One region of the Planococcus shenhongbingii genome, then DNA from elsewhere that is predicted to be linked to it. Evidence: riboswitches for the same ligand, from Rfam matches in the RefSeq annotation. Region 1 holds a riboswitch; the other holds the start of a gene.
The links. A riboswitch is a leader RNA that binds a small molecule or an ion and turns the genes downstream of it on or off. The one in region 1 is predicted to bind S-adenosylmethionine.
Positions count from the first base shown of each region.

Region 1 (5,364 bases):
AACCGGGCCGATCACGTTCAACAAGCGTTTTGTGCTCCGCAGATTATAGATGATGCCAAGGCGTGCCGCTGTAATGCCGAATTTGCTGTCAGTTGACGCAATGCGGAAATCACAGGACATCGCCAATTCCAATCCACCGCCGATTGCCAGTTTCCGGATTAATGCGATGGTCGGCTTCGGAAAACGGTAAAGCTGCTCAATCGCTGCCAGGGCATGGTCGTTATAGTTTTTCGCTTTTTGCTGAGACAAACGATTGTCCATGAATTCCTTGATATCCGCCCCTGCTGAAAAAGCCCGGTTATCGACGCCTCTAAGAATCAGCACTTTAATAGAAGAATCTTCAGCCGCTTCAGTCAGCAATGACGGCAATTGCTTGAACATGTCGAGTGAAAATGCATTGCGCTGGTCCGCGCGGTTGATCACCAGTGTCGCGATCGCTCCGTCTTTCTCCAGATACAAGTCGTTTTGCATTGAAATAATCTCCTCTGTTTAATCTTTTTTTAAGCGTGCCGAGAAATAGTTTCCAAGACTTTGAACGCCTTGAACCAGAATGATTAAGATAAAAACGGTAGCATACATGACATCGACTTCATAGCGCAGATGGCCATAACGGTAAGCCAAGTCACCCAAGCCGCCTGCTCCGACAAGCCCGGCCATCGCTGTAGCGCCGATTAGCCCGACTGTAGCAATCGTCAACCCAAGGACAATCGACGGGCGCGCTTCGCGCAATAAAACATTCCAGATAATATGTCTTGTTTTGATGCCCATCGCTTCATAAGCTTCACGGACACCGCTGTCCACTTCCAATAAAGAAGACTCCATTAACCGGGCTATATACGGCGCGGTATAAATGACTAAAGGCACGATAACGCCTTGGACGCCAATCGTTGTACCGACAAGCAGCTTCGTAAATGGCAAGATGAAAAACAACAGAATAATGAACGGAATTGAACGGATTATGTTGACAAGCAGATTCAGGATTTGATATACCCATTTGTTTTCCCAAGCTTGCCCGCGCCGCGTCAATACAAGCAAAATCCCTAAAGGTATTCCCAGTACAGCGGAAATCGCCAGTGAAATCAACACCATTTGAGCTGTTTCAAGAACTGCGGTCCCAATCACCGGCAGCCATTGTTCAATGAATGTATTAAATCTTTCCATATTGATCATCCCATTCCTCAATCACTACACCCTTGGATTTTAAAAACTCCAACGAGCGGCCAACTTCTTCTTTTGCTCCTGCAATATGCACATCCAGGTTTCCAATGACCCCATTTTTCAATTCCATGATGTTCGCCGTTAAAATATTCGGCTTTACATCAAATTCTTTTGCCATAGCAGCAAGAACCGGATCTCCTGTAGCTTCTCCGCGGAACGTCAGACGCAGCACTGAACCGCTTTTCTTCAGGTTGGCGACAAACTCCTTCGACAATTTCCGCTGCGAAATCGTATTCAGGAAACTCCGTGTCGTTTTATGCTGTGGTTTTGAAAACAAATCGATTACCGGACCGTCTTCCACAATTTCACCACCGTCCATCACATAGACATGGTCGCATATTTTCTGAATAACATGCATTTCATGGGTGATCAGCAAGATAGTGATGCCGAATTCCGCATTAATCTTCAGCAGCAAATCCAGAATCGATTCGGTGGTTTCAGGATCAAGTGCGCTCGTCGCTTCATCGCTGAGCAAGACATCCGGCTCTTGTGCAAGGGCACGGGCAATGGCGACACGCTGTTTTTGTCCGCCTGATAATTGGGCCGGGTAAGCGTTTTTCTTTTCCGTTAAGCCCACAATCTCCAGATACTTTTCCACTCGCTTTGGAATTTCCGCAGCTTCCACTCCGATCAGCTTTAAAGGAATGGAGATATTCTCTTCGACTGTAGCGGTGCGAAGCAAATTGAACCCTTGGAAAATCATGCCGATATTTTTGCGTTCTTCCAACAGCTCGCTTTTCGACAGCTCCGTAAACTCCCGGTCATTCAGCCGCACTTTTCCAGCGGTTGGAGCTTCCAGTAAATTGACGCAGCGGATCAACGTGCTTTTCCCGGCTCCGCTATAGCCGATGACGCCATGGATTTCCCCTTTTTTCACATGCAGCGATACATCGCTCACTGCCCGGATAACTCCTTTTTTCGATTTAAATTCTTTTGAAACATTCTCTAGTTGAATCATGCTCGTTACACTTCCTTCTAAATAGGAAAGGCCCGTGGCATAAATGCCACGCGGCTCTCCGAATTTTACCAGATTGGCAATACAGACCCATCGAATTCTTCTTCGATAAAGGCTTTGACTTTATCAGACTGATAAGCCGCGTTCAGCTTTTCAAGTACAGCGTCGTCTTTGTTTTCTTCTCTTACCACAATATGGTTGACGTATGGAGAATCGCTTGATTCCAATAAAATCGAATCTTCAAGTGTATTTAATCCTGCTTCAATCGCCCAGTTTGTGTTGATGGCTGCTGCGTCCAGTTCGCTTAACTGCTTCGGAATCTGCGCTGCTTCCAACTCGATAAACTCAAGTTCCTGCGGGTTTTCTTCTACATCGAAAACCGATGCCGTTTCTTCCGTTCCTTCTTTCAGCGTGATGATTCCCGCTTCTTCCAGGATGAACAAGGCACGAGCGCCGTTCGTTGGATCGTTCGGCAAACCGAATGTTGAGCCTTTCGGCAATTTTTCAATGGAGTCATATTCGTTTGAATAAACGCCCATTGGGTTTAGAATCGTTGTAGCGCCAGGCACCAGAGTCGTTCCATGATCTTCATTGAACGCTTCCAGGAATGGTTTATGCTGGTAGCTATTGACGTCCAAATCGCCTTCAGAAAGCGCCGTGTTCGGCAACACATAATCGGTAAAGACTTTCAGCTCAATTTCCAGTCCGTCTTCTTTAGCGACTTCCGATACCACTTCCATGATTTGCTCATGGGGGCCAGAAGTAACACCCACCACTAATTTTTCTTCGCTCAATTCAGTGGACTCGGCATTGCCGCTGCATCCTGCCAATAAACCTGCTGCAAAAGTTAAAGCTGTAAAGACGCCTAGTTTTCTCATTTTAATATCCCCCAATAGTTTTTTAAGCTCGAAATACGAAAAAGCCTCTCTTTCCATAAAGAAAGAGAGGCACAAATTTATCGTAAATTCATCCTCTCTTATCTTTCAGAACTTTTCAGTTCTGCTGGATGTAGCACCTTTCCATGTGATTAACATGGATGGTTGCCGAGCTTCATAGGGCCAGTCCCTCCGCTACTCTTGATAAGAGATTAGTTGCTTATTCAATTGCGAAACCTTATTGATAAATTTAGCGCATTAACACATCAAAGTCAACGTTTTCTTAATATTATTTTTTCTTCAAATTGTATATTAATTATCTTCGGCGTTTTACTTCAACCAAAACCTTTGATGAACTGGCAGTTAGCGGACAAGCAATCGGATTCAAATTTCACAATTCTTTACATCTTCTTTGCAATAGATTATCAATGCTTTGAGATACTGTTGTTAACAAGCAAAAGAAGGTGTTGGAGCACAGGAGCAAAAGGCAGAAAAAAAGAGGCTATCTCCAAAGCCAGCAAAAGCCGGCTTCTCAGATACCTCTTCTATCGTTCAGTTATTTAATGGGTTCGACCGGTTCGACAGCCGGTTCTTCAACCGGTCCTACAGCCGGTTTGTTCAAATAATTATAGTCGGCTGGATTAATGGGCTTGAATCCATCAGGTGTATAGAATCTCAGCAAGTCGCCGTTGACTACCCGGTCTGACAGCTGCAATTCATAATTCCCATACTGCTGGAGTTTTTGCGCTTGTTCCAGTTGATTTTCTTCGATCGGCATACCTGTTTTCGGATCATAGAAATTGTCGCCGATTGAATAGATCTCCGGGCTGGCATAATCACCATTTCTGAAAGTCACCAGTTCTTCATGTTCATCGGACAATAGATCTGTACCGAACTGGATATAATTCTGTGTTTCAACTCCAAGCAAATGCATCACAGTCGGCAGAAGGTCAATTTGGCCGCCATACGTATGGTTGATGCCGCCTTCCATGCCTGGCACGTGAATGAACAGCGGAACCCGCTGCAGCTTGGTATTTTCAACTGGAGTGATTTCTTTCGAAAGCACTTGTTCCATCGCTTTATTGTGATTGTCGGAAATTCCGTAATGGTCGCCGTACATCACAATCATTGTGTTGTCCGCTAAACCGGATTGTTCCAGATCCGCAAAAAACTGCTGAATCGCTTCATCCGCGTAGCGCGCCGTCTGGAAGTAATTATCGACACTTGCATCACCCGTCGTGCCTTTTCCGATTGTCGTCAACTCTTGGTCGATTTTATAAGGGAAATGGTGTGACACCGTGATGAATTTCGAATAAAAAGGCTCCGGCAATGTGGCCAGCATATCTGCCGACTGTTCAAAGAACGGCTTATCCATGACGCCGTATTCTGCCATATCTGCTTCAGTCAAGCCGGTATAAGACTCAATATCAAAGAAATGGTCATAGCCAAAGGATTTATAGATTTCAGAGCGATTCCAGAATGTTCCATTATTGCCGTGGAATACAGCTGATGTATATCCTTTATCCTTTAAAATGGCAGGAGCTGACTGGTACGTATTGTCGCTTTTCGTAATAAAAGCCGATCCTTTGGACAAACCGAATAGCGAGTTTTCCAGCAGGAATTCCGCATCCGCTGTTTTACCTTGAGCGGTTTGATGGAAGAAATTATCGAAATACAGTGTGTTTTGATCTTTAATCATTGAATTTAAAAACGGAGTCACTTCTTCCCCGTTCAATTTATAGTCCATCAAAAATGTTTGCATCGATTCCAGATGCAGGTAAACAACATTCATCCCTTCAGCTGCACCGAAATACGCTTCGTTTGGAGCTGCATGATTGGCTTTTGTGTAGTTCAATACTTCTGTGACTTCGTCGCTGTCAGCCAATACTCGTTGAGAAGAGGATTTAAGCGTTTCAACGGAGTCGTAAAGAGCGTAATTATACATGCCTAAATACTTCACAATATAACTTCTGTCAAAACCGCGGGTCAATAATTCCGGCCGGTCTGCTTCTGCCAAGCCAAGATTAAAGAACGAAACGGCCAATGCGATGGTGATGACCGGAAGGACAGTTTTGGTTTTGAAGTTGCGGGACTCTTTCTTGACTCTTTTCGAAAATACTAAATATGCCAGTAAAACAACATCCACAAAGAAAAGTAAATCGGTTGGCTGTATCAGTGTAGCGATGCTGCCGCCCAAATCGCCGAAATTCTGTGTTTGGAACATTGTCGGCAACGTGATGAAATCACTGAAAAATCGGTAGTACACCACGTTCGCATACAAAAAGACAGACATGAGGATATAGATTACTAGGAGTG
Region 1 is NZ_CP129235.1:806,011-811,374, reverse strand. It holds gene QWY16_RS04060 (enoyl-CoA hydratase/isomerase family protein) at 1-471, opposite strand, end outside; gene QWY16_RS04055 (methionine ABC transporter permease) at 490-1,161, opposite strand; gene QWY16_RS04050 (methionine ABC transporter ATP-binding protein) at 1,148-2,176, opposite strand; gene QWY16_RS04045 (MetQ/NlpA family ABC transporter substrate-binding protein) at 2,242-3,051, opposite strand; SAM riboswitch class I at 3,147-3,259, opposite strand; gene ltaS (lipoteichoic acid synthase) at 3,605-5,364, opposite strand, start outside.

Region 2 (5,364 bases), 1.9 Mb from region 1:
ATCCAATTGGATGCACGGCGCAGATAATCCCCTTACTTTTTGAAGCAATTCCAGCGTCCGTTCTTTTTCTTGAAAAAGATCATAATCCGTATCCCGAAGTCTTTCCCGAAGCTTGGACAGTTGGCCGGCCACGTGCTCTAGCTGACTATCTTTTAGCACAATGACAAGAGATAGAAGCGTCGGATCATTGCGTTTTGCATGAACATCCACTAAAAGCAAATCGCCTCTTTTTGAAACGAGATTAAGTTCAAATTTTTACAGCGAAGATTCTATTCTCAGCAGTTTTTTTGCTTTTTGTAAACTATCTGCATCAACAATGTCTGTAAATTTACGGCATTCTCCGAATAATTCTTCTGCCTCCATAGAACAGTCGACTACCAATAATTCATTGTTCACTTCAAATGCCGGGAGCGGCAGTCCATTAAATTGAGATTTCATAGTCATTTTCAGGCTTCTCTCCCGTCTTGATCCAAAGTTCCAATTGGTTTAAGTCTCTTACCACCATTGCCCCGCTATTTCTTAAAGAATTTGAATTTGAAATATTGACTGCACGTCCGCCGACCAGAACAGCCGGCTGGAACTCCAATGCCAAAAATTCATTTACGTAGGTTTTCAATAAAGGCAACCTGTAAGCAAGCGCTGCCGACAAAGCAATAACGTCAGGTTTCCATTTTTCTGCTGCTTCCAAAGCATGCGGCAGTGGCAGATTCGGTCCCATATATTGGACTGACCAGCCATATTCCTGGAACAGAGAGGCTACCATTTTCAATCCGATATAATGGTCTTCTCCTTCTGGCCCCAATACCATGACTTTTCTTTCCCCGCCTCTTTCTGCCAGTTCTCTATTTTCTACAGCAGATACCACGAAATCGCAGATTGCGGTAGCCAGATGTTCATCGGCAACTGTGATTTCATTGTTTTCCCATAACGTGCCGACATGATACATCGCCGGCGTCAGTAATTGGTCGAACAATTCTTTTCGGCTATGGCTTTCAAGAAAAGATTGAATCTGGCGCAATGCTTCCATATCTTCCCCTTGCAGAAACAATTCCGCTAGTTGGGTTGGCTGCATCATCTCCTCAACCTCCTTTTGCCACAGTTTAGAAAGTAATTCATTTGCTTGCTGAAGACAATCCAGCATAAAGCTTTCTTCAAGCTTTTCCGTTTTTCCTGGAAGGATCTTAATGAGCCGTTCAAAATTATCAATGATGAGGGCTGTTTCCACATTGCGGCTGTTCAATACCGTCTCCAGCCAGCGGCTGTAATCTAAAAATACTTGTTTGTCTTCCAGTTCATAAGCTGTTTCGAGATGATCCAAATGGTGATGGTTGTCTTTCTCGGTATGCTGGAAGCCCCGCTCACCGAACCGTTCCCAAATGCTTGGATACGCTTCATAAATGCTCGTGGCTGTTTCCAGTGCGATTTGATCTTTAATAGCTTTGTTCATTCCGCTACGACCTCGTATTGCCGGACTTTCGGCACAATTCCAGCTAACGCCTTGTCCGGATAATATTTTTCAAGCTCATGGATTTCTTTGAACTCATTGCTTCTGACCCATTTCAAATAAGCTTCTTCTGAATGCCATTCCAAATGCACCGTCAATTCATTTAACTTTTTAGTGTTCTGGATAAGCCGAAACTGATGAAAGCCTTCAGCCAGGTCCACCCGCCGGGAACGATTTTGATATATTTTAATGAGATCCTCTGTTTTTTCTTCCGGCACTTCAACTGTTGACGTCACAATATACATCCATATTCCCCTTTTACTGAATTGATACTGTCTATTATAATCTTTCGGTCTTCGAATTAAAAGAAATGCACTATAGTTGTCCTCTGCCGGATAGGATGATTTATTTTGAATATTTCAATTCCCTCTTGCACTTCTTTGTAAAATACTCTAAACTTTGAAATATCCAATTATACATAACTTCATAATTTTAATTCTTATCAAGAGAGACGGAGGGATTTGGCCCTGTGATGTCTCAGCAACCAGCCTCACGGCCACGGTGCTAATTCCAATAGGCATTTGCCTAAAAGATGAGAAGATTGTGTTACCTGAACAGGGGCTTTCTTCTTTTTGAAGAAAGCCCCTGTTTTTTTTAATTGAAAGGATGATGAACATGGTCGAACATAGCTTGGAGACACAATTGGTGCAGTCGGGAAACCGATGTGATGCTAAAACGGGAGCAGTCAGCCCACCAATTTATTTATCAACCGCCTATGGACACGAAGCACTTGGCAAGTCGACAGGGTTTGACTATACACGTACAAAAAATTTAACACGCAGCATTTTGGAAGAAGGCATCGCGAACCTTGAAGAAGGAGATGCAGGGTTTGCCTGTAGCTCCGGAATGGCGGCTATCCAACTTGTCTTGTCGCTGTTCCGTCCAGGTGACGAGCTGTTAGTTCCGGAAGACATTTACGGCGGGACTTATCGGCTGCTCGGCCATTTCGCTGACGTCTACAATATCCAGGCGACTTATGCAGAATTCAAAGATGTTGAATCAACTGAACAGCAAATCACCATTCAAACACGGGCGTTGTTTATCGAAACTCCGACCAATCCATTGATGCAGGAAATCGATCTCCAAGCTTATGCAGCACTCGCAAAAAAGCACAATCTGCTGCTTATTGTCGATAATACATTTCTAACTCCTTATCTCCGGAAGCCGCTTGCATTAGGAGCGGATATTGTCATCCATAGCGCTACTAAGTACATCGGCGGCCATAACGATGTACTAGCTGGAGTGATTGCCGCAAAAGGCCAGAGCCTATGTGAGCGATTAGCCGCTTTGCATAATGCCACCGGTGCCGTGCTGTCCCCGTTCGATTCATGGCTTTTGATTCGTGGATTGAAGACTTTGCCTCTCCGTATGAGGCAGCATGAAAATAACGCTAAAAAGATTGCTGCTTTTTTAGAAGAGCAGCCCATCGTTTCACAAGTTTTATATCCTGGTAAAGGCGGCATGCTGTCATTCCGGCTGCAAAAAGAAGAATGGGTTTCTCCATTCCTCTCAAACATCCGCCTGATTGCTTTTGCAGAAAGCCTCGGAGGTGTGGAAAGTTTCATCACTTATCCTGCCACACAGACTCATGCAGTTATTCCAGAAAAAGAAAGGCTGCACCGCGGCATATGTAATCGCCTGCTCCGTTTTTCAGTCGGCATTGAAGATGCTGACGATTTAATTGCTGATTTAACCCAGGCTTTCGCCAAACTTGAAAAGGAGGCTCTTCGCCTATGACCGATCATTTGGAAACTCAATTTATCCATTCAACCGGAGTTGACCGGCAAACCGGAGCAGTAAACGTCCCTGTTTATATATCTTCAACTTATCACCAGCCGAGCTTTGATGAATTCGGCCCTTTCGACTATAGCCGTTCGGGAAACCCCACGCGCTTGAAGCTGGAAGAAACCATTGCCAAACTTGAAAACGGCACGCGCGGTTTTGCGTTCGCTTCCGGCATGGCTGCCATTTCTTCCGCTTTCATGCTGCTTTCTGCTGGCGATCATGTTTTGATTTCTGAGGACGTTTACGGCGGTACTTACCGCTTTGTTACAGAAGTGCTGAATAAATTCCATATCGATTATACATTCGTCAATATGACCGATTTAAGTGAAATGGCAGAAGCCATCCGGCCGAATACAAAAGTGATTTACCTTGAGACGCCGTCTAATCCTGTCATGAACATCACCGATATCGAAATTGCAGCAAAACTGGCGAAAGCCAACGATTGCCTGACATTTGTCGATAATACTTTCATGACGCCCCTTTATCAAAATCCCTTGGACCTTGGAGCGGACCTTGTCTTACATAGTGCAACGAAGTTCTTGTCCGGGCATAGCGATATTATTGCAGGGCTCGCCGTTACAAAAGATGCGGAACTGGGAGACCGGCTCGGGTTTATTCAAAACACTTTCGGTTCGGTCTTGGGAGCTCAGGATTCCTATAACTTAATCCAGGGCATTAAAACTTTGGGTGCCCGGCTCAAGCAGTCAGCCGCTTCAGCCCGTATCATCGCCGACTATCTGCACAGCCATCCTGTAATTGAAGAAGTCTACTATCCCGGATTCCGTTTCCATCCGGGATATCCGATTCATGAACGGCAAGCTTCAGGTGCAGGAGCGGTCCTGTCACTCCGCTTGGCAGATAAAGCGGCGGCCCGGACGTTTGTTGAGAGCTTGCGCATTCCCATCTTCGCTGTCAGCTTAGGCGCCGTCGAATCCATCTTATCGTATCCTGCGACGATGTCCCATGCTTCTATGCCAAAAGAAGAACGTGATAAACGGGGCATTACAGACGGATTATTGCGCCTGTCAGTCGGATTGGAACATACCGATGATTTACTGGAAGACTTGGAACAAGCATTGCAGAAAGTCCGGGAATCTGCAGGAATCACATCGTCTATAAGATAAAGAGCAACTTCTCCCCTCTTTTTCATCTAAAAAAGCCGTTCAATCGATTAGATTGAACGGCTTTCTTCTATATATATATATATATATTAACTGACTGATCCGGCCGCAATTTCAACTGACTGGTTTTCCTGCACGGATGCGTATTTTGCTACACCTGTTTCCACTGCAGCTTTTGCAACAGCTTCCGCCACTGCTGGGGCTACCCGCAGATCGAATGGAGCCGGAATCACGTAATCATCATGGATTTCCTTTTCCTCAATCAAACCAGCAATCGCATGTACAGCAGCAACTTTCATCTCATCATTAATTTCACGTGCCTGTACGTCCAATGCGCCTCTGAAAATCCCCGGGAATGCCAACACATTGTTGACCTGATTCGGGAAATCAGATCGGCCTGTTCCAACTACACGGGCGCCTGCTTCTTTCGCCAAATGCGGCAAAATTTCAGGGTTTGGATTAGCCATTGCGAAAATGATAGAGTCTTGAGCCATACTGCGAACCATGTCCTGTGTAAGAGCACCTTCTGCCGAAACCCCGATAAAGACATCTGCACCTTTGATCACTTCGCTCAGCAAGCCTTCAATACGTTCAGGATTTGTGTTTTCTGCGACTTTTTCCTTGAACGGATTCATGCCATACGTCCGTCCTTTAAAAATTGCACCTTTCGTGTCGCACATAATCAACTGGCTGCATCCGAATTTTCTCAATAGCTTAACCACCGCAATACCGGCAGCTCCTGCTCCGTTGACCACTATTTTAGTCTCTGCAATATTTTTACCGACTAATTTTAAAGCGTTGGTCAAGCCAGCCAATGTGACAATCGCAGTTCCGTGCTGATCATCATGGAACACCGGAATGCCCATTTCTTCTTTTAAACGCTCTTCGACAATAAAACATGTCGGAGCGGAAATATCTTCCAAGTTTACGCCACCAAAACCGGGTTCCAGCAAT
Region 2 is NZ_CP129235.1:2,890,608-2,895,971, forward strand. It holds gene QWY16_RS14250 (STAS domain-containing protein) at 1-210, opposite strand, end outside; gene QWY16_RS14255 (hypothetical protein) at 256-444, opposite strand; gene QWY16_RS14260 (cobalamin B12-binding domain-containing protein) at 422-1,447, opposite strand; gene QWY16_RS14265 (antibiotic biosynthesis monooxygenase family protein) at 1,444-1,749, opposite strand; SAM riboswitch class I at 1,941-2,043, shown strand; gene QWY16_RS14270 (methionine biosynthesis PLP-dependent protein) at 2,120-3,241, shown strand; gene metC (cystathionine beta-lyase) at 3,238-4,413, shown strand; gene ystJ (NADP-dependent malic enzyme) at 4,500-5,364, opposite strand, start outside.
Region 2: it holds a riboswitch for S-adenosylmethionine, as region 1 does, so the genes downstream of both, QWY16_RS14270 (methionine biosynthesis PLP-dependent protein) here and QWY16_RS04045 (MetQ/NlpA family ABC transporter substrate-binding protein) in region 1, are expected to answer to the same signal.